4 regions of the Kitasatospora sp. NPDC056531 genome follow, and region 4 is predicted to be linked to each of the others. Evidence: riboswitches for the same ligand, from Rfam matches in the RefSeq annotation. Region 4 holds a riboswitch; each other region holds the start of a gene.
The links. A riboswitch is a leader RNA that binds a small molecule or an ion and turns the genes downstream of it on or off. The one in region 4 is predicted to bind cobalamin.
Positions count from the first base shown of each region.

Region 1: it holds a riboswitch for cobalamin, as region 4 does, so the genes downstream of both, ACFQ87_RS39285 (ribonucleoside-diphosphate reductase subunit alpha) here and ACFQ87_RS30445 (HoxN/HupN/NixA family nickel/cobalt transporter) in region 4, are expected to answer to the same signal.
Region 2: it holds a riboswitch for cobalamin, as region 4 does, so the genes downstream of both, ACFQ87_RS32270 (FecCD family ABC transporter permease) here and ACFQ87_RS30445 (HoxN/HupN/NixA family nickel/cobalt transporter) in region 4, are expected to answer to the same signal.
Region 3: it holds a riboswitch for cobalamin, as region 4 does, so the genes downstream of both, ACFQ87_RS20840 (cobalamin biosynthesis protein) here and ACFQ87_RS30445 (HoxN/HupN/NixA family nickel/cobalt transporter) in region 4, are expected to answer to the same signal.

Region 1 covers NZ_JBHTTU010000105.1:9,596-14,983, reverse strand. The annotation lists gene ACFQ87_RS39295 (glycoside hydrolase family 26 protein) at 1-983, shown strand, start outside; gene ACFQ87_RS39290 (glycosyltransferase family 39 protein) at 983-2,701, shown strand; cobalamin riboswitch at 2,764-2,907, shown strand; gene ACFQ87_RS39285 (ribonucleoside-diphosphate reductase subunit alpha) at 3,098-5,388, shown strand, end outside.
Region 2 covers NZ_JBHTTU010000056.1:22,431-27,818, forward strand. The annotation lists gene ACFQ87_RS32250 (GNAT family N-acetyltransferase) at 1-217, opposite strand, end outside; gene ACFQ87_RS32255 (nuclear transport factor 2 family protein) at 227-610, opposite strand; gene ACFQ87_RS32260 (ABC transporter substrate-binding protein) at 699-1,691, opposite strand; gene ACFQ87_RS32265 (ABC transporter ATP-binding protein) at 1,728-2,525, opposite strand; gene ACFQ87_RS32270 (FecCD family ABC transporter permease) at 2,522-3,580, opposite strand; cobalamin riboswitch at 3,677-3,828, opposite strand; gene sodN (superoxide dismutase, Ni) at 3,916-4,311, opposite strand; gene sodX (nickel-type superoxide dismutase maturation protease) at 4,570-4,932, shown strand; gene ACFQ87_RS32285 (CGNR zinc finger domain-containing protein) at 4,936-5,388, opposite strand, start outside.
Region 3 covers NZ_JBHTTU010000023.1:51,253-56,640, reverse strand. The annotation lists gene ACFQ87_RS20850 (alpha/beta hydrolase family protein) at 1-525, opposite strand, end outside; gene ACFQ87_RS20845 (helix-turn-helix domain-containing protein) at 660-1,352, opposite strand; cobalamin riboswitch at 1,570-1,701, shown strand; gene ACFQ87_RS20840 (cobalamin biosynthesis protein) at 1,800-2,888, shown strand; gene ACFQ87_RS20835 (cobyric acid synthase) at 2,885-4,399, shown strand; gene ACFQ87_RS20830 (putative cobaltochelatase) at 4,396-5,388, shown strand, end outside.
Region 4 covers NZ_JBHTTU010000048.1:28,103-33,490, reverse strand. The annotation lists gene ACFQ87_RS30460 (AAA family ATPase) at 1-641, shown strand, start outside; gene ACFQ87_RS30455 (hypothetical protein) at 649-2,322, opposite strand; gene ACFQ87_RS30450 (ArsR/SmtB family transcription factor) at 2,392-2,775, opposite strand; cobalamin riboswitch at 2,857-3,050, shown strand; gene ACFQ87_RS30445 (HoxN/HupN/NixA family nickel/cobalt transporter) at 3,082-4,191, shown strand; gene ACFQ87_RS30440 (EamA family transporter) at 4,200-5,051, opposite strand; gene ACFQ87_RS30435 (helix-turn-helix domain-containing protein) at 5,203-5,388, shown strand, end outside.

The DNA.
Region 1 (5,388 bases), on a different contig from region 4:
GCTGCGGCCCCGCTGACCCGGGCTTCGCGCTGCAGGAGGACCTCGCCCGGCCCGCGCCGACCGCCACCGGTCCCGGCGCGCCCGCCCAGGGCGCCCCCGCCAAGCCCAAGGCCCTGCCCACCGGCGTCCCGTACGACATCACCCCGCTGCTCAAGCCGAGCCACAAGTACCTCGGCGCCGCCCTGACCGACGTGCCCGCCTCGATGGACGCGCTGCCCGGCTACACCTCCGCGGTCGGCAAGCAGCCGAACGTCCTGGAGTACTACGCCCACTGGAAGGGCGGCTTCGACACCGCCGGCGTGCGCCGGATCTACGAGGCCGGGGCCCTGCCCTTCATGGCCTGGGAGCCGTACGACCACTCGCTCGCCTCGATCGCGGCCGGCGACACCGACGACTACGTGCGCGGCGTGGCCAAAGCGGTCGCCAAGCTCAACCTGCCCATCGCCATCAGCATCGCGCACGAGATGAACGGCGACTGGTACCCGTGGGGCCGCAAGACCGCCAGCGCCCAGGACTTCGTCGCGGCCTGGCAGCACGTCCACGACATCTTCGACCGGGCCGGCGCGACCAACGTGATCTGGGTGTGGAGCCCCAACATCACCGTCCCCGCGCCCAACACCCGGCTCGCGCCGTACTACCCCGGCGACAACTACGTCGACTGGGCCGGCATGACCGGCTACTTCACCAACGACGGCCCCAAGACCTTCGAGACCCTGTACGGCCCGACCATGGCCGAGATCCGCACCTTCTGCAAGAAGCCCTTCTTCATCAGCGAGACCGCCGCCGAGCAGGGCAGGAACCAGCACCCGTTCGTCGACCAGCTGTTCTCCGGGATGGAGGCGCACGACGACATCGTCGGCTTCATCTGGTTCAACATGATCAAGCGGGCGGACTGGCGGGTCGAGACCGTTCCGGACACCCTCTCCGCCTTCAAGCGGCACGTGTCCGCCCCCCGCTACGGCTTCGACATCCGGAACCCATGATGAGTACAGAGCCCGAGTTCTCCCCCGCCCCGAAGATCCCCGCACCGCAGGCCGCCGCCGAGGCGCCGGAGGCGGACGTGCCCGCGCCCCGCCGAACCGCGAAGGCGGCTGCGTCCACGACCGCGGCCGTGGACGCAGCCGTGGACGCAGCCGTGGCCGTGGACGACCCCGACGCCGTCGAGCTGGCCCCGTACACCATCCCGCAGGTCCCGGCGATCAGCTGGGACCCGGCCTCCAGCCCCCGGCGCCGCTGGATCGCCCGCGGCCTGCTCGGCGCCGTCCTGGGCGTCCAGGCCGCGCTCTCCATGCGCCTGCTCGCCGCCGCGCACCCCGACGAGGCCGCCGCCATGGTCGCCGGCCGCCAGCAGCTCGCCCACCTCCTGCACGGCACCCCGGTGACCACCGACCTGATCGACCGCGTCCCCGGCTCGCCCTGGCTGTACCCGCCACTGGCCGGCGCCGCCGCGAACGCCGGCGGCATCTGGGGCACCCGGCTGCTCAGCCTCGGCTTCGCGCTGCTCACCACGGTGCTGCTGTACTCGCTGACCCGACGGCTCTTCAACGAACGGGTCGCCATCTGCGGCATAGCCGCCTACGCCGTACTCCAGTCCACCGTCGTGGTCGGCTTCTACGGCGCCCCCGAGTCCCTCGCCGTCCTGCTGGTCGCCCTCGCGGCGTGGATCACGGTGTTCACCGCCCGGCGCCACCCGGCCCTGGTCCTGCTGGCCGCCCCGGCCACCGCACTGGCCTGTGCCGTCGCCTACTCGGCGGCCTTCGCCGTCCCCGCCCTGGTCCTCCTGGCCCTGGCCTGCGCCTGGCCCCACCGCCGGCCCGGCCCGGCCGCCCTGCGCGCCCTGCTGCCGGCCGTCGGCACCGCCCTCCTGCTGCTGCCCTACGGCGTGCTGGGGAAGGTCGTCCACTGGTCCCCCTCGCACGGCAACGCCCCCGGCTCAGCCGGCTCCATCCTGCTCGGCACCGTGCAGTGGGGCGGCCTGTTCACCCTCCTCGCGGTGGCCGGCACGGTCTCGTACGCCCGCCGTGAGCAGATGCACGAACACGAGTCGCCCGAGAACGACGGCGTCGCCACCACCCGCGGCCAGCGCGTGCTGCTCGGCACCGTGCTCACCGCCAGCGCGCTGCTGATCCCGGCCGTCCACCTGTGGACCGGCACCTCCGGGGCGCTGTTCCGCCACCTCGGCTACGGCATGCTGCTCGCCACCCCACTCGCGGGGCTCGGCCTCACCCGGCTCATCGGTGCCCACTTCCGCCACCCCCAGCTGGGCATCCTGGTCTGGGTCGCGCTGCTGGCCCTCGGGATGGAGCAGTCCGCCCTGCGCTACCAGAACGGGCCCGACTCCGGCCGCCTGCTGGCCGTCCTGCGGGCGCACGCCGTGCCCCAGGGCCACTACCTCACCGAGGTCGACGGCCTCGCCGAGTACTACCTGGGCAGCGTCAGCAAGCCCGAGCAGTGGGTCTCGGCGCGCGCCGGGACGGACTACCGCGACGGCGCCGGAGCGCAGCACCACGGCCAGGACGGCAGCACCGCCGCGATCCGGGACGGCTGGTTCACCATGGTGGTCCTCGACAGCACCGCCCCGGAGGCCACCGACCGGGCTCTGAGCGCCGCCCTGGCCGCCGGCGGGCAGTACCGGCTGATCGCCCAGTTCACCTCCCCAACCGGTGATTCGAGCACGTACAAGGTGTACCTGAAGCACTGACAGCCCGCCGGGCCCGTCGGCGCCAGCGACACGACAGGCACAACATATGGTGCCGCCGCAGTCCGCTGGCACTACATGTATGCTCACTCCTGCTGTCGATGCAGGGGAACCCGGTGGGAGTCCGGGACTGCCCCGCAGCGGTGTGCGGGCGGCTCCAGCAGCCGTGTCCGCGAGTCCGAGTACCTGCCGACGGCGTGCCCACGGCCCTCCCGCAGAGGCCGCGCCAGCACCAGCACCACACCTCCGGGCCTCGCGGGCGGGCCGGGGAGACACCGTCGCGCGACGCCGTTTGCGTTCGCGCCGTGCTCCCCTGCCCGGATCGGTCCGGTGCCACTCGATCACCGCCGCCGATCGCCGCCAGGAGAGAGCGCCTTGACCACCGCTGCCTCAGCCACCCTGCCCGCCCAGGGCTCCGGTACCGCCTTCACCGACCCGACGGTCTCCGACCCCGGCGGAGCGCTGCTGCGGCTTCTCACCGACCGCAGCGCCGACCTCACCGAGGTGGACCCCGGCCATGTCGCCGCCGCCGCGCTGCGCGGTCGCCACGCCGGCTCGGACTACGCCGAGCTGCGCGGGCTGGCCGTGGACGCCGCCGCGTCGATGATCGCCGAGGACCCCCAGTACTCGAAGCTGGCGGCCCGTCTGCTCGCCCTGGAGATCGTCGACGAGGCGAACAGCCAGGGCGCGGTCTCCTTCTCCGCCTCGATCGCCGTCGGCCACGCCGAGGGCCTGATCGGCGACACCACCGCGGCCTTCGTCGCCAAGCACGCCGCCGCCCTGAACGCGCTGATCGACACCGCCGGCGACGACCGCTTCGAGTACTTCGGCCTGCGCACCGTGCAGTCCCGATACCTGCTGCGCCACCCGATCACCCGCAAGGTGATCGAGACCCCGCAGCACTTCCTGCTCCGCGTCGCCTGCGGCCTGGCGGTCGGCGACTCCGAGCAGTCGGTGCGCGAGGTGGCCGAGCTGTACGGCCTGATGAGCCGCCTGGAGTACCTGACCTCCTCCCCGACGCTCTTCAACTCCGGCACCCGGCACCCGCAGATGTCGAGCTGCTACCTGCTCGACTCCCCGCTGGACAACCTGGACTCGATCTACAACCGCTACGCGCAGATCGCCCGGCTGTCCAAGCACGCCGGCGGCATCGGCCTGTCCTACTCGCGCATCCGCTCGCGCGGCAGCCTGATCCGCGGCACCAACGGCAAGTCCAACGGCATCGTCCCGTTCCTGCGCACCCTCGACTCCTCGGTCGCCGCGGTCAACCAGGGCGGCCGGCGCAAGGGCGCGGCCTGCGTCTACCTGGAGACCTGGCACGCCGACATCGAGGAGTTCCTGGAGCTGCGCGACAACACCGGTGAGGAGGCGCGCCGCACCCACAACCTCAACCTGGCGCACTGGATCCCGGACGAGTTCATGCGCCGGGTCAACGCCAACGCCGACTGGTCGCTGTTCTCCCCCGCCGACGTGCCCGAGCTGGTCGACCTGTGGGGGGCCGACTTCGACGAGGCGTACCGCAAGGCCGAGCAGGCCGGCAAGGCCGTCCGCACCATCCCGGCGCAGACCCTGTACGCCCGCATGATGCGCACCCTGGCGCAGACCGGCAACGGCTGGATGACCTTCAAGGACGCCTCCAACCGCGCCGCCAACCAGACCGCGCTGCCGGGCCGCACGGTGCACTCCTCCAACCTGTGCACCGAGATCCTGGAGGTCACGGACGACTCCGAGACCGCCGTCTGCAACCTGGGGTCGGTCAACCTCGGCGCGCACGTGGCGGACGGGGCCTCGGTCGAGGACCTGCTCGGCGCCATGGACTGGGAGCGCCTCGACGCCACCGTTCGTACGGCCGTCACCTTCCTCGACCGCGTGGTGGACATCAACTTCTACCCGACCACCGAGGCCGGCACCTCCAACTCCCGCTGGCGCCCGGTCGGCCTCGGCGTGATGGGCCTGCAGGACGTCTTCTTCAAGCTGCGGATCGACTTCGACTCGGCCGAGGCCGCGCGGCTGTCCACCCTCATCGCCGAGCGCATCATGCTCACCGCCTACGAGCGCTCCGCCGACCTGGCCGAGCAGCTGGGCCGCCACGAGGCGTACGGCGAGACCCGCGCCGCCCGCGGCGAGCTGCACATCGACCACTTCCCGACGGCCGCCCCGCAGTGGGCCGACCGCTGGACGGCACTGCGCGCCCGCATCGCCGAGACCGGCCTGCGCAACTCGCTCCTGCTCGCGATCGCCCCGACCGCGACCATCGCGTCCATCGCCGGCGTGTACGAGTGCATCGAGCCGCAGGTGTCCAACCTGTTCAAGCGCGAGACCCTGAGCGGGGAGTTCCTCCAGGTCAACCCGTACCTGGTGCGCGAGCTCAAGGAGCTCGGCGTCTGGGACCAGCAGACCCGCGACGCCCTGCGCGACGCCAACGGCTCCGTGCAGGAGTTCAACTGGCTGCCGGAGGAGGTCCGTTCGCTGTACCGCACGGCCTGGGAGCTGCCGCAGCGCGCCCTGATCGACCTGGCCGCGGCCCGCATGCCGTACCTGGACCAGAGCCAGTCGCTGAACCTGTTCATGGCGGCGCCGACCATCGGCAAGCTCAGCTCGATGTACGCCTACGCGTGGAAGGTCGGTCTGAAGACCACCTACTACCTGCGCTCGCGCCCGGCGACCCGCATCGCCCAAGCCGCGTCCGG
Region 2 (5,388 bases), on a different contig from region 4:
TCGAGAAGTTGAGGAACCAGACCGCGAAGCCGACCGGCTCGCCAGTGGTGTCGTCCTCGGCGATCAGGCCGAACAGCGCCGGGTTGGCGCCGAACAGCGCCTCCCGCAGCTGCTCCTCGGTGGCCACCGCCTCCTGTGGGGCCTGCTCGTAGTCCGCGAGCTCGCGGATCATGGCCAGGACGACGGGGACGTCGGTGACGACGGCGGTGCGGATCATGCCGCGAGCCTACTGCTCGGGCCCGCTCTCGTCCCAGGCCTGGATCGAGGTCTGGTCGACGATCCGGCCGTCCCGCAGGTCGGCCATCGAGGACATCAGCACCCGCACGCCGTCGGGGTAGCGGCAGGACTCCAGGAAGGCGACGTGGTCGCCCTGGACCACCACCTGTTCCAGCTTGTGGGTCATCTCGCGGCCGTAGACGTCGTTCAGCATGGCGCCGATCTCGTCCCGTCCGTGCATCACCAGGGGGTGGCTGGGCTGGGTCTTGCGGTCGACCACGCGCAGTTCGGCGTCCTCGGCGTACAGGGCCAGCAGGGCCTCGGAGTCGCAGCGCTCGATGCCCTCGCGCAGGGCCCGGGTGTCGAAGGCGGACGGCGCCGCCATGGTGGTCATGATCTCGCTCCTCCGGTCGGGTCCGTCGGCTCGTACCTCTGAGCGTACGCCCGGCGGACCCGATCGGAAGCGGCTCGATCCGGGCCGGTCAGCGGGCCGGGACGGTGCACAGGTAGTCGGCCAGGGTGCTGATCGCGGCCGGGTTGCGGGGGCTCTCGACCAGGTCGACGTAGCCCATGACCACGATCCGGTCGTTCTTGACCGCGGAGACGCCCGCCAGCGGCGGGAACGACTTGAGGAACTTCCGCTTCTCCTCGGCGCCCGGGGTCGCGTAGTCGTTGATCACGATCACCTCGGGGTCGCGCCGCACCACGCTCTCCCAGCCCGCGGTGACCCAGGTGTCGGCGAGGTCGCCCATGATGTTGGCCCCGCCGGCCTTGTCGATGATCTGGTTGGCGGCGGCGAACTTCCCGGCGGTGTAAGGCTTGTCCTGCCCGCTGTCGTACAGGAAGACGGACGGGCGGTGCTCCGGCTGCGGGACGGCGGCGATCTTCGCCTTGAAGTCGGAGACCAGCCGGTCGGCGCGGTCCCTGACGTCGAAGATCTCGCCGAGGTTGGCGAGGTCGGTGTAGAGCGCCTCCAGCGGGTCCATCACCCCGCGCTCGGTGCCCCTGCCGCGACGGCAGGACTCGCTGAGCACGTAGGAGTCGACGCCGAGCGCCTTGAACGCCTGAGGGGTGACCCCGCTGCCCTCGTCGAAGCCGTAGTGCCAGCCGGCGAAGACCAGGTCGGCCCCGGCGTCCAGCGCGATCTCCTTGGTGAGCACCTTCTTGGAGAGCCAGGTGGTCTGCTGGTAGCCGTCCTGCCAGGCCACCTTGTCGACCCGGCCCTTGTCGTCGGGCATCACGTAGCCGGCCATCCGGTCGGCGAGGCCGAGGGAGAACATCAGCTCGGCCGTGTTGACGTCGTTGGTCACCACCCGGGCGGGCTTCTGCGCGAAGGTGAGCCTCTCCCCGCAGTCGTCCACGGTCACCGGGTAGTGGGCGGAGGCGGTGGTGGCCGCGGTGGGGGCGATCTCCGCGCCGCACGCGGTGAGTCCGAGGGTGAGCAGGGCGGCGGTGGCAACGGCCTTGGTGCGCATGTCACTTCTTTCGGATCGGAGCGGTCTTCGGGTGGTTCAGGGGAGGCGGTCGAACAGCAGCTGGAGGGCGCCGGTGTCCGGGTGCCGGACCGGGGTGGCCCGGACGCCGAACACCTCGGCCAGCAGGGCGGGTCGGAGCACCTCGTGGGGCGTCCCGGAGGCCACGATCCGGCCGGCCCGCAGCACGTACAGCAGGTCGCAGTGGCCCGCCGCCAGGTTGAGGTCGTGCAGCGCGGTGAGCACCGTCGGCCCGGCCTCCCGGGCCAGGGCCAGCACCTCCAACTGGTGGGCGATGTCCAGGTGGTTGGTGGGTTCGTCCAGCACCAGCAGCCGGGGTTCCTGGACCAGCGCGCGGGCGATCAGCACCCGTTGCCGCTCGCCCCCGGAAAGGCTCAGGAAGCCGCGCTCGGCGAGGTGCCCGGCCCGGACCCGGTGCAGCGCCTCGGTGCAGCGCCGCCGGTCCTCGTCGGTCGGGCCGCCCATGCCGCGGCGGTGCGGCAGCCGGCCCATGGCGACCACCTCGGCCACCGTGAAGTCGAACCCGACGGAGTGCTCCTGGGTCAGCGCGGCCACCCGCCGGGCCGCCTGGCGCGCGGTGAGCGCGTGCAGGTCGTCGCCGTCCAGCCGGACGGCCCCGCCGGCCGGCCGCAGCACCCGGTAGACGCAGCGCAGCAGGGTCGACTTGCCGCTGCCGTTCGGTCCGACCAGGCCGACCACCTGGCCGGCGGCGGCCTTCAGGTGCACCTCGTGGACCAGCCGGGTGCCGGCCAGTTCCACCGAGACGGCGTCGACGGCGAGGTCCTCGGCGTCCGTCACATCGGTCAGGGCCGTCATCGGGCACCCCCGAGGGCGGTGCCGCGACGGCGCATCAGCAGTAGGAAGGCGGGCACCCCGAGGACCGCGGTGAACACCCCGACGGGCAGTTCGGCGGGTGCCAGCAGGGTGCGCGAGGCGATGTCCACCCAGACCAGCAGGAGCGCCCCGGCGAGCGGGGCGATCAGCAGCACCCGGCGGTGTCCGGCGCCGACCAGCATCCGGGCCAGGTGCGGCATCAGCAGCCCGACGAAGCCGATCGCCCCGCTGACCGCGACCACGGTGCCGGTGACGGCGGCGGTCACCGTGAACAGTTCGCGGCGCAGCCGGTCAGGGTCCACGCCGAGCGAGGCGGAGGTCTCGTCGCCCATGGCGAGCGCGTCCAACCGCCCGGCGGCGCAGCCGAGGTAGGCCAGTCCGGCCAGGACGGTGCAGGCGGCGATCGGCACCGAGCCCCAAGTGGCGCCGCCGAGGCTGCCGAGCAGCCACATCATCGCGTCCCGGGCGGCCTCGCCGCGGTCGGCGGCGAAGACCATCAGGGTGGTGGCGGCGGAGAAGCCGTAGGACAGGGCGGTGCCGGTGAGCACCAGGCGCAGCGGGGTGAGGCCGTACGCGGTGCGGGCGGCGAGGTAGACCAGCGTCATGGCGACCAGCGCGGAGCCGAAGGCGGAGGCGGAGATCGCCCACACCCCGAGCGAGGCGAAGGCGCCGAACAACAGGACGGCGTTGGCGCCGACGGCCGCGCCGGAGGAGATGCCGAGGACGAAGGGGTCGGCGAGCGCGTTGCGCACCAGCGCCTGGACGGCGACGCCGGTGGCGGCGAGTCCGGCGCCGACCACGGCGGCCAGGACGGTGCGCGGCAGCCGGATCTCCCAGACGATGGCGTACCCGGCCGCCTCGCTCGCGTCCAGCCGGCCGCCCGTCAGTCCGGCGCCCAGGAGCCGCAGGACGCGGGGGAGTTCGATTCCGGAGGCGCCGAGCGCGACCCCGGAGACCAGGGAGAGCAGCAGGGCGGCGGCGAGGCCGACGGCGAGTGGGAGCGTGGGTATTCGGCGAGCGGGCGAACTGCTGTCCACGAGAGGATCGCGCCTTGCCTCGGGCCGTGGGCGTGCCGGGGCGGGCGCCGGCCGGGGGCGTGCCCGGGCGCCTTCCCCTCGCAGTCCACGGCGAGTTGTCGGGAGTTCAGCGGCCGAGGGCGATCGGGCTGGCGCGGACGCGGGGGGTGCCCCCGGGGCCGCGCTCACCGTTGCGGGTCAGCGCCGGATTCACACCGGACTTCCCCCTCGGACGCCCTGGCAGCATAACAGCCACTCAGGCCAGGCAACCCTTACCTGGCATGGATCGGGCGTGAACGCACGACCGCCCCCGTCCGACGGGCGGACGGGGGCGGCCGGGTGGCGACGCGTCAGGCTCAGGCCTGCTTGGTCTCCCAGAAGATCTTGTCGACCTCGGCGATCAGGTCCAGCAGGGCCTGGCCGGTGGCCGGGTCGGTGGACGCCTTGGCGGCCGAGGCGGCCTTCAGGGTGTCGTTGATCAGCTGGTGCAGCTGGGGGTACTTCTCGAAGTGCGGGGCCTTGAAGTAGTCGCTCCACAGCACCGAGATGTGGTGCTTGACGGCCTCGGCGCGCTGCTCCTTGATGATGATGGCGCGGGCGCGGAAGTGCGGGTCCTCGTTGGCCTGGTACTTCTCCTGGGTGGCCTTGACCGACTCGGCCTCAAGCTTGGCCTGCGCCGGGTCGTAGACGCCGCAGGGCAGGTCGCAGTGGGCGTGAGCGGTGGCACGCGGTGCAAACAGACGAGAGAACATGGGAGTCCTTCCTTAGATCGTCTTCCCGCGCCCGAGATTACCCTTCCGCCCCCCGGGTTTCGCGATCGGGCGGTGGGCCTAGGGCGAAAGGCGGACCCGGAACCGGGGTAATCCGGACATCGAACGGATGACGGTCCGTGCGGCAGACTGGGTGCGGTTGGTCCAGGAGGAGGAGTCGTGGCGCGGAGCGCGGAGCCGCAGGGCGGTGCGGGGGGTGGCGTGGTGCCGTTCGGGCTGGTCGACGTGGCGGGCCCGTCGATGGTCCCGACCCTGCGCGAGGGCGACCAGCTGCTGGTCCGCTACGGCGCGCCGATCCGGCCGGGCGCGGTGGTGCTGTTCCGGCACCCCCTCCAGCAGGACCTGCTGGTGGTGAAGCGGGCGGCCGAGCGCCGCCCGAAGGGCTGGTGGCTGCTGTCCGACAACCGGCCGGTGGACAGCGACAGCCGCAGCTACGGCCCGGTCCCGGACGACCTGGTGCTCGGCCGGGTGCTGCTGCGGCTGCGCCCGAGCCCGGCCTGGCTGGCGCCGGGCCGCCGGCTGGAGCGGCTGCTGCTCAGCCCCCGGCTGGCCCGGGTGCCGGGCCTGGCCCGCCGTCTCGGGGTCTTCGTCGAAGGGCTCTGAGGCCTACTGCCCGGCGCTGAGCGCCGCCTCGGCCTCCTGGCGCTTGCGGGCCCGGTAGGCCGCCACGTTGGCGCGGGTCGCGCAGCGGTCCGAGCAGTAGCGGCGGGAGCGGTTGGTCGAGGTGTCCAGGTAGGCGTTGCGGCAGGGCGCGGCCTGGCAGATGCCGAGCCGGTCGGCGCCCAGTTCGGTGAGGTGGACGGCCAGGCCCATGCAGGCGACCGCGCTGAAGTGGGCGGTGGCGGTCGGCGAGTTGTCGGCCAGGTGCAGGTGCCAGCGCGGCCGGCCGGCGTCGTCCAGGTGGTCGTGCCCGGACACCAGCGGGCTGACGGGGTACTCCATCAGCAGGCTGTTCAGCAGGTCGACGGCCCGGACCTCGTCCCCCTCGGCGGCGGCCTCGAACACCCCGCGCAGCCTGGTCCGCACGCCCCGCAGTCGGGGCACGTCGGACTCGTCGGC
Region 3 (5,388 bases), on a different contig from region 4:
GGGCAGGACCGGGAGGGTCTGCTGGCGGTCGGCCTCGGTGCCGTGGACGAGGATCACCCAGGTGCCGCGCTTGCCGTCGAGGCGCCAGGCCGGGAGGTCGCCCAGCTCGCCGTCGGCGCTGGTGTCGCTGAAGGCCAGGCCGAGCGCCTCGGTGGGGTCGCCGAGCAGCACGCGGGGGGTGAAGTGCACCTCGGTGCCGGGCGTGAGGGTGCCCCGGTCGGCGCGGACGAGCCGCCGGGTGACGCCCTGCTCGTCGCTGTGCAGGATCTCCTCGACCACCGCGTGCCCGCCGCCCTCCCACTCGACGGCCCAGCGGCCGCGCCGCAGGCTCTCGGGGCGGCGGGTGAAGGTGACCCGGCCAGCGGCGAGGCTCTGCACCAGGATGGGCCCGGACTCCTGCACGGCCGCGTCCGGCCCCGCGCCCGGACGGACCATCCGCTCGGAAGCCCGGCGGCCGATCATCAGGACGACGACCCCGGCCCCGACGGCGGCGGCCGCCACGACCGCTGCGGTTCGCCAACGCATATCGTTCCCCGCTCTGCTTCACGGACCGGACGGTGTTCGCACACCAGTTCACCAGGGTCGTGCTCCCCCGGCCACCGGAGTGGGCCGTCCGGGGCATGGGGAAGGAATCGGGGCATGGGGGAGGAAGAGGAGCGTCAGACCGGAACGGCCGTCGGCTGGGCCGCCAGGAGCTGCCAGAACCGGGGGGTGAGCGGCGGGGCGGGGGTGCGGGGCACGCTGGGCGTGCCCCAGTGGGTGGGGACGTGGTGTTCCTGGTGGAGGACGGGAAGGACGGCTGCGAGGTCCGGCTCGGGGACGGGGACGAGGCGGGCGAGGGCGCGGAGCTGGGGCTGCCAGCGGCCGGCGACGCACTGGCGCAGCAGCCGGTCCAGGGCCTCGGCGCGGCCGGTGGCCTCGACCAGCTCGGTCAGCCGCAGGCCGAGGACCTGGGCGAGGGCGTGGGTCTGGTCAGGGTCGCCGTCCCAGTGGCCGGTCAGTTCGGCCTCCCGGTAGGCGGGCAGGGACATGCCGACACGTTCGGCCACGGCCTCCTGGCCGAGTTCGCGGGCGATGCGGTGGTCCCGCAGGCGCGTCGGGCGGGCGCCCATCAGGTCGGCGGCGGGGCACCAGAGGGCGCGGGCGAGGGCGATGAGCTCGGCCTCGCCCGGCCGCAGGTCGCCGTTCTCCCAGGCGAGGACGTGGCCGAACAGCAGCCGTACACCGTGGGCGGCCATGCCCTCGGCGACCTGTTCGGGGGTCAGGCCGAGGCCGACCCGGTGGACGCGGGCGGCCTCGGGCGAGAACGGCACCGGGGGCGGGGCGGCGGCGGGGGTCTTTCGGCGGCGCATGGCACCGAACGGTAGGCGCGGTCCTCGGCGTGGCCCCAGCCCCAGAACGCACGAAGCGGGACTGACGGGCCCTCCGCCGCGCTGGGCGATCGCACAGTGACGACACCCGGCCGCCGTGTGGCCGCCCCGTGGCCGCCGTGTGACCAACCCCTCCGTGACCTCGGTTGACGCGTGGATCGGCCGCGTGATGGGATCCTTGCGCCAAACGGAGGCATGGAGAGGAAGCCGGTGCGAGTCCGGCGCGGTCCCGCCACTGTCACCGGGGAGCACGCTCGGAAGGTGCCACGGCGGACCGTCAGAAGCCGCTGGAAGGCCCGAGGGTGCGTCCGACCCGGAAGCCAGGAGACTCTCGCCCCCGGTACGTCGATCCAGGGCGCGGACCCTGAGTGAGGACACGCACGCGATGCAGCCTGCCCCGCCCCGTCGGACCTCGAGCTGCCCACCGCCGTGCGCCCGCTGACCCGCGCCGCCGCCTTCGCGCTGGGCGCCGTCGCGGGCTACGCCGTCGACGCCCGCTTCGCCGACCCCCGCCGCGGCCACCCCGTCGCGCTCTTCGGCAACGCCGCGACCCGCCTCGAACGGCGTCTGTGGCGCGACGACCGCACGGCCGGGACGGCGTACACGGCGCTGTGCGTGGGCGCGGTCGCGGCCGGCGCACTGGCCCTGGACCGAACGGTGGGACGCCGTCCGCTGGGGCGGGCGGCACTGGCCGCGGCGGCGACCTGGACGGTGCTCGGCGGCACCTCGCTGACCCGGGAGGCGCGCACCATCGGCCGCTCCCTCACCGCGGGCGATCTGACGGCCGCCCGGGAACGACTGCCGCACCTGTGCGGGCGGGACCCGAGCGCGCTGGACGAACAGCAGATCGCCCGGGCCGTGGTCGAGTCGGTGGCCGAGAACACCGCCGACGCCGTGGTGAACGCGCTGACCTGGGGCGCTCTGGCGGGCACGCCGGGCCTACTGGCCTTCCGCGCGGTGAACACCCTGGACGCGATGGTGGGCCACCGCTCGCCCCGCTACGCCCGCTTCGGCTGGGCCTCGGCCCGGCTGGACGACGTGGCCGGCTGGCCGGGCGCCCGGCTCACCGCGCTGCTGACGGTGGCCGCCGCACCCGAGCCCCGCACCGCCTGGCGGGTCTGGCGGCGGGACGGCTCCGCGCACCCGAGCCCGAACGCGGGCCAGGCCGAGTCGGCCTTCGCCGGCGCGGTGGGCGTCCGGCTGGGCGGGACTCTGCAGTACCCGCACGAGCCGAAGGGCGCGCCGGAGCCGAAAGCGACGAGCGACAAGCGACCGACGCAGGAGGGAGCGCCGGAGCGAGGAGCGTCGGCTCCGGGCCAGGAGCGCCCGGAGGCGAGTGCGGAGCCACGGCAAAGGGTGGAGCACCGGCCGGTGCTGGGCGCGGAGTTGCGGCCGGTGACGGTGGACGACATCGAGCGGGCCTGCACGCTGTCCCGGCGGGTGGGCGCGCTGGCGCTGGGTACGACGGTCGCGGGGCACGTCCTGCTGCGGCTCCTGATGAAGAGGGGTGGGGCATGACGAACGCGCTGCTGGTCGCCGGGACGACCTCGGACGCGGGCAAGAGCGTGGTGACGGCCGGGATCTGCCGCTGGCTGGCCCGCCAGGGCGTGCGGGTCGCGCCGTTCAAGGCGCAGAACATGTCGCTGAACTCCTTCGTCACCGCCGACGGCGCCGAGATCGGCCGCGCCCAGGCGATGCAGGCGCAGGCCGCCCGGGTGGAGCCGGAGGCGGCGATGAACCCGGTGCTGCTCAAGCCCGGCGCGGACGGCCGCAGCCAGGTGGTGCTGCTCGGCAGACCGGTGGCCGAGGTGGGCGCGCTGGACTACCGGGATCGCAAGCCCGTCCTGCTGGAACGCTCCCTGGAGTGCCTGGCGGACCTGCGCCGCCGCTTCGACGTGGTGGTCTGCGAGGGCGCGGGCTCGCCCGCCGAGATCAACCTGCGCGACCGGGACATCGCCAACATGGGCCTGGCCACGGCCGCCGGACTGCCCGTCGTGGTGGTCGGTGACATCGACCGCGGCGGGGTCTTCGCCGCGATGTACGGGACGCTGGCGCTGCTGTCGGCCGAGGACCAGCGGCATGTGGCGGGCTGGTTCGTCAACAAGTTCCGCGGCGACGCGCGGCTGCTGGCGCCCGGGCTGGAGATGCTGCGCGAGCTGACCGGCCGTCCGGTGCTGGGGACGCTGCCGATGCTGCCGGGCCTGTGGCTGGACGCCGAGGACTCGCTCGACCTGTCGACGGTGGTGGACCGGGTCGACGGCCGTGGGCCGCTCGGGGCGGACGTGCTGCGGGTGGCCGTGGTGCGCTTCCCCCGGCTGTCCAACTTCACCGACGTGGACGCGCTGGCGCAGGAGCCGGGCGTGCTGGTGCGCTGGGCGACCCGGCCGGAGGAGCTGGCCGACGCCGACCTGGTGGTGCTGCCCGGCACCCGGGCCACCGTGGCGGACCTCGCCTGGCTGCGCGAACGCGGCCTGGAGCCGGCGCTGAAGGCGCGGGCGGCGGCCGGGCTGCCGATCCTCGGGGTCTGCGGCGGGTACCAGATGCTGGCGCGCTCGATCGACGACGAGGTGGAGTCCAGGGCGGGCGTCGTCGACGCGCTCGGGCTGCTGCCGACACGGGTGCGCTTCGGCGCCGAGAAGGTGCTGGCGCGACCGGTCGGCGAGGCGTACGGACAGCGGGTCGAGGGCTACGAGATCCACCACGGAGTGGTGGCCGTCGACGGGGGCACCCCCTTCCTGGACGGCTGCCGGGTCGGCTCGGTCTGGGGCACCACCTGGCACGGCGCGCTGGAGAACGACGGTTTCCGCCGCGAACTCCTGCGCGAGGTCGCCGAGTCGGCAGGCCGGGCGTTCGTCCCGGCGCCGGACACCTGCTTCGCCGAGGCGCGCGAGGCCCGGCTGGACCGGCTGGGCGACCTGATCGAGGAACACGCGGACACCGACGCGCTGTGGAAGCTGATCGAGGGCGGGGTGCCGGCAGCCGGGTCGCTGCCGTTCCTGGCGCCCGGGGCACCTGGGAGTGACGCATGACTGACGTCCGCTATCCGTTCACCGCGATCGTCGGCATGGCCGACCTGCGGCTCGGGCTGCTGCTGAACGCGGTCTCCCCGGCCGTGGGCGGCGTGCTGGTGCGCGGCGAGAAGGGCACCGCGAAGTCCACCATGGTGCGCGCGCTGGCCGGGCTGCTGCCCTCCATCGCCGCCGTGGACGGCTGCCGCTTCGCCTGCGACCCGGCCGCGCCGGACCCGCAGTGCCCGGACGGGCCGCACACCTCCCTGGGGAGTCACGAACGCCCGTCCCAACTGGTCGAGTTGCCGGTCGGCGTGGCCGAGGACCGGATCGTCGGCTCGCTCGACCTGGAGCGCGCGCTCGCCGAGGGCGTCAAGGCGTACGAGCCCGGGCTGCTCGCCAAGGCGCACCGCGGCGTGCTCTACATCGACGAGGTGAACCTGCTCCAGGACCACGTGGTGGACCTGCTGCTGGACGCCGCCGCGATGGGCCGCTCGTACGTGGAGCGCGAGGGCGTGTCGGTGCGGCACGCGGCGCGCTTCCTGCTGGTCGGCACGATGAACCCGGAGGAGGGCGAGCTGCGGCCGCAGCTGCTCGACCGCTTCGGCCTGACCGTCGAGATCGCCGCCACCCGGGACCCGGCCGAGCGCGCCGAGGTGGTCCGGCGCCGGCTCGCGTACGACGCGGACCCGGCCGGCTTCGCGGCGCGGTTCGCGGCCGAGGAGCGGGAGCTCGCCGAACACATCACCGCCGCCAGGGAGTTGCTGCCCAAGGTCGAGTTGACGGACGTGGCGCTGCGTCAGATCACCGCCGTGTGCGCGGCGTTCGAGGTGGACGGGCTGCGCGCGGACATCGTGATGGCCCGCACGGCGGTCGCGCTGGCCGCCTGGACAGGGCGCACCGAGGTGCTGGAGGAGGACGTCCGCAAGGCCGCCCAGCTGGCCCTGCCGCACCGGCGCCGCCGCAACCCCTTCGATGCTCCGGGGCTGGACGAGGAGCAGTTGGACCGG
Region 4 (5,388 bases):
AGGACTGGATCGCCACCCACCGGCTCGGTGTCGAGTCGGCCCAGTGGGACAACCAGCCGGACGCCGTGGTCCGGGTGCGCAACCAGCTCGCCCGCGCCCACTACGAGCGCAAGGAGTACGGGCCGGCCGCCGAGCAGTTGGCGCTCGCCGCGGAGCAGCTGCCGCTGGTGGTCGAGCGTCGGGTGGCGGGGGTGCTGCTCGAGACGGACGGCCTGCTCTGCCTGGCCGACGGCCGCCCGGGCGAGGCGGTGGACCGGTTCACCCGAGCCCTGGCGGAGAACCGGGGCGATGCGCACGGCGAGATCGTGCAGAGCTACAACCTGGCGCAGGCGCTGATCGCGGACGGCCGCCCGGAGCAGGCGCTGACCGTGCTGGCCGAGGCCGCCGCGCGGGCCGAGGCCACCGCGGACCACGACATGCTGATGAAGCTGCCGCTGGTCCGCGCCCGGGCCCACCAGGCGCTCGGGCAGCTCGACCTCGCCGTCGCGGCCGCGGGCGACTGCGCCCGCCGGGCCGGGGAGCGCAAGCAGTACCCCAAGGAGGCCCAGGCCCACACCCTGCTAGTGGCTCTGGCCGAGGAGCTGGACGACCCGGAGCTGGCGGAGCGCAGCCGGGCCCGCCTGCGGGAGCTGCGGCCCTGAGGCCCGTCTAAGGACCGGTCCGGAAGGACACCCGGGTGCGGTGCTCGCCGGTGCGGACGGTGAGGCCGTGTTCGGGGAGGCCTGCCGGGTCGCCGCCGTCGGCGAGCCAGGAGGCCACGGCGGAGCCGAGCAGCAGCGGGTCGAGGACGGGCTCGGCGCGGCCGAAGTCCCGTTCGGCGAGGGCCTCCAGCAGCTGGCCGGTGTGCAGCCTGAGCAGGTGGCGGGCCGGGCCGAGGGCGGCCACCACGACGGCGAGGCCGGGGAGTTCGGCGGCGGTGTCGGCGAGCCAGTGGACGGCGGGGTGTTCGGCGTGCGGCTCGGTGCGGGCGAGGACCTCGGCGGTGTAGCGCAGGGCGTCGCCCGGGTGGTCGTCGGTGAGCGCGTGGAAGCCGCGCGGGGTGGGGTCGTTCGGGTCGAACGGGTAGCGCCGCAGGCTGACCTCCGTCCCCTCGCTCTTGCCCTCGACGTCGTACGCGGTGGGCCGGTCGGTGCCGCCGGGGCGCGGGACGGGCTTGGGGTAGGGCGGCAGGACGGGTTCGCCCTCGGGTTCGTCCAGGCGCTCCAGGAAGGAGTAGAGCAGCGGGCGCAGCAGCCGGGCGGATTCGCCGCGGTGGGCCAGCGAGCGGTCGGTGATGTCGCTGAGGTCGGCCGGGTCCCGGGCCAGGGCCTGTTCGAGCTGGGCGGCGAGGTCGCCGTCCGGGTCGAGGACGGGCGCGGCCTGGCCGAAGGCGTAGCTGGGGGAGTGCGGGTCGAGTTCGGCGGCGCCGGTGGCGACCAGCAGGGTGCGGCGGCCCAGGGCGGCGCCGTAGACGGAGACCGAGCCGTGGTCGCCGATCAGGCAGTCGGCGGCGACCAGCGCGGCCTGCCAGCCCTGGTGCGGCGGGATCAGCCGCAGGCCCATCCGGCGGGCGTCGTCGAGCAGGGCCTCGGGGTCGTGCCGGCTCCAGATGTTGGGGTGCAGCACGACGGCCACCGTGTACTCGTCGGCGGGCAGCCGGCGGACCAGGCGGCGGGGCAGGTCGGGGCGGCGGCCGAGTAACGAGTGCCCGCTCCAGGTGGAGTTGACGACGACGAGCCGGCGGCCGTCGACGGCGCCGAGTGCGGCGCGGTAGGCGTCCCGGGAGCGTTCGCTGCCGAGGATCCGGTCGAAGCACGGGTCGCCGACCACCCGGGCGACGTCCAGCGCCTCGGGGCAGGAGACCCGCAGCCGGTCCAGCTGCTCGGGGTGGGAGAGGCCGAGGACGTCCACGAACACCCGCCCCCGGTGGGTGAGTTCGTTGCGGGACAGGCCTGCGGCGCTGACCGTGTCACCGGTGGACTCGGTGACCAGGCGGTTGTAGCCGGCGCCGTGCGGGAGGACGACCAGGTGGGCGTCCAGCCGGTGCATGGAGGCGTGGACGGCGCAGGCGACGGCCAGGTCGAAGCGGCGGCGGACGGCGTCCTCCCACTCCAGCACGGTGTAGCCGGGCAGGCCGCGCAGGTAGTCGGTGAGGCCGCGGTCGGCGAAGGCGGAGCCGGGGTTGACGGTGAAGTACCGTTCGATGCCGTCCTGGTTCAGCAGGGTGAGGACGTCCAGGACCCGGGTCGCCGAGGTGAGGGTGCGGGCGACCGCCAGCACGCGGGCCTTGACCGGGCGGGTGTTCCAGCGGTCGGCGGGCCAGACGTGGGGGTGGGACGGCACCTCATGATCGTACTCATCCAGCCGCTCCCGGGGTGCCCCTTGCGAGAGACGGCCGGCCCCGAGTGTCGGTCAGCCCGCCGCTGCGGTGGGTTCGTGGTGCTCTCCGGCGGCGCACTCGTCGAGGAGGGGGCGCATGCTGTCGTCCACGAGCCGGTAGCGCACCACGCGTCCGTCCTTGTCTCCGGTGACCACGCCCGCCGTGCGCAGCAGCCGCAGGGCCTGGGACACGGCGGGGTCGCGCATGCCGGTGGCAACCGCCAGGTCGGTGACGGCGAGCGGGCCGGCCCGGTTCAGGGCGAGCAGCAGGGCGAGCCGTCCGGGGTCGGCGAGCAGGGAGAACCGCTCGGCCCAGGACCGGACGTGCGCGGTGTCGCCGATCGCGGCGATGGCCTCGCAGACCCGGTGGCCGTCGATGGTGCGGTGGCCCGCGCGGTCGGCCGGTACGAGATGCATGCGGACATTCTTGCAGGCAGGGGCCTGTGATCCTGGACACCTGCACAGGTGCGCAACCTTGCGAGGGTGAGGCCGGAGCCCTACGGTGTTCCCCGCCGTGGTGCTCGGGAAGACCGGTGACGGACCCTCAGGGGTCCCAGTCCGGAGCGGCCCTCGCCACTGTGATCGGGGGAGAGTTGTCCGTACCCACGTGCCACTGGGCGCCTCGTGCGCTTGGGAAGGCGGGTCCGGAAGCCCCGTAAGCCAGGAGACCGGCCACGGCATCTCACGAAGTCATTCCACGAGGTGCTGGAGCGTGATCCGAAGATGACCCTGCCCGAAACCGCCACTCCTGCTGAGGCGGCCCCCTCCGTCCTGCCCACCTTCAGGTGGAAGCGCGAGGACACCATCCGCACGGCCGGGCTGATGGGGGTGATCCTGGCCATGCACGTGGTGGCCTTCGGGACGCTCATCTTCCTGGTCGCGCCCCACAACTACGCGGTCGGTACCCAGGTCTTCGGGGTGGGCCTGGGCATCACCGCGTACACCCTCGGCATGCGGCACGCCTTCGACGCCGACCACATCGCGGTGATCGACAACACCACCCGCAAGCTGATGGCGGACGGCAAGCGGCCGGTCTCGGTCGGCTTCTGGTTCGCCCTCGGGCACTCCTCGATGGTGGTCATCATGGCCGCCCTGGTGGCGGGCGGCGCGCAGCTGGCGAACACGCTGATGGACGACGACTCGGCCACCCACAAGTGGCTCGGGCTGGTCGGCACCACGGCCTCCGGCGCCTTCCTCTACCTGATCGGCGCGCTCAACCTGGCGGCGCTGCTCGGCATCCTCAAGGTGTTCCGCTCGATGCGGGCCGGGAAGTACGACGAGGCGGAGCTGGAGGAGCACCTCAACTCGCGCGGCTTCATGGCCCGGCTGCTGAACCGGGCGACCCGCTCGATCACCCGGCCCGGGCAGATGTTCCCGGTGGGCATGGTGCTGGGCCTCGGCTTCGACACCGCGACCGAGGTCACCCTGATGGTGATGGCCGGCTCGGGTGCGGCGGCCGGGCTGCCCTGGTACGCGATCGTCTGCCTGCCGCTGCTGTTCGCGGCGGGGATGAGCCTGTTCGACACTCTGGACGGGACCTTCATGAACTTCGCGTACCAGTGGGCGTTCTCCAACCCGGTGCGCAAGGTGTACTACAACCTGACCATCACCGGGCTGTCGATCGCGGTGGCCTTCATCATCGGCACCATCGAGCTGGTCGGGGTGCTGCACGAGAAGCTCGACCTGACCGATCCGGTCACCGGGTTCATCGCGGACATCTCGCTGGACAACGTCGGGTACGCGATCGCCGGGCTGTTCGTGGTGGTGTGGGCGATCGCGATCGCCTACTGGAAGCTGGCCGGGGTCGAGAAGCGCTGGACGCCCGCGGAGTAGTCCGTCGGTCACGCTGCCGCGAGCAGCAGCGTGCCCGCGACGGCGAGCCCGGCGCCGACCACCTGGACCGCGCGCAGCCGCTCCTTGAGCACTCCCCGCGCCAACAGCGCGGTGACCACGGGGTAGAGCGAGGCGAGCACGGCGGCCACCGCCGCCGAGCCGCCGTGCGAGGCCATCGCGAACGTGGCGTTGCCGGCGACGTCGGCCAGCCCGACGGCGGTGAGCAGGGGCAGCCGGGCGCGCAGCTCCGACAGCAGTCCGGAGGTGTCGGTACCGCGCAGGCCGAACAGCAGCGCGGTGCCGCCGACGGCGATGTTGACGAGCCGCTGGACGCACAGCATGAGCAGCAAGCCGCCGCCGGCCGAGGCCTGGGCGAGCAGGGCCATGTTGGTGCCGAAGCCGAACGCGGCGGCCAGGGTGAGCAGCAGGGCCGTGCGGGCGGCGGACGGCCCGCCGCGCTCGGGGCCGCCGGCCAGCACCACGCCGGCCACGGCCACCGCGGTCCCGGCCACCTGGCCGGGACCGGGCCGCTCGCCGAGCGCCAGCCCGACGCCGACCGGTACCACGACGCCGACGGTGGCCAGCGGGGACACCACGCCCATCGGGCCGAGCGCGAGCGCCCGGTAGAAGGCGAGCATCGCGAACGGGCCGAACACCCCGGCGGCGACGGCGTACCAGAGGGCGGGGGAGGCGTCCGCCCAGCCGCCGGTGGCCAGGACCGCGAGGAGGAGGACGACGGTGGCCGCGGCCTGGGAGACGACCACGACGGCGAGCGCGGGCAGTCGGCGGGTGAGGACGCCGCCGCCGAAGTCGCCCAGGCCGGTGAGCAGGCTGGCGGAGAGGGCGAGCAGGACGGTCACTGGAGGTGCCAGGAGATCGAGGACAGCACAATGCACTCCGAAGTACAGTCGGATGGACTCGTTGCCGAGAAGGCAGCGTAGTTCACTGAACTGAACCTCGACGAACAGTATTCTGCACTTTCCGTATTGTGGACACCGGAGGACTGCCCGCGTGCCGGACCCCGACCTCGTCTCCCAGGCCCTCGCCCGGAACCTCAAGCGGCTGCGCGCCGAGCGCGGCCACACCCTGGACGCCCTCGCAGCCCGCTCCGGGGTGAGCCGCGGCATGATCGTCCAGATCGAGCAGGGCCGCACCAACCCGAGCGTGGCCACCGTGGTCCGGCTCGGCGACGCGCTC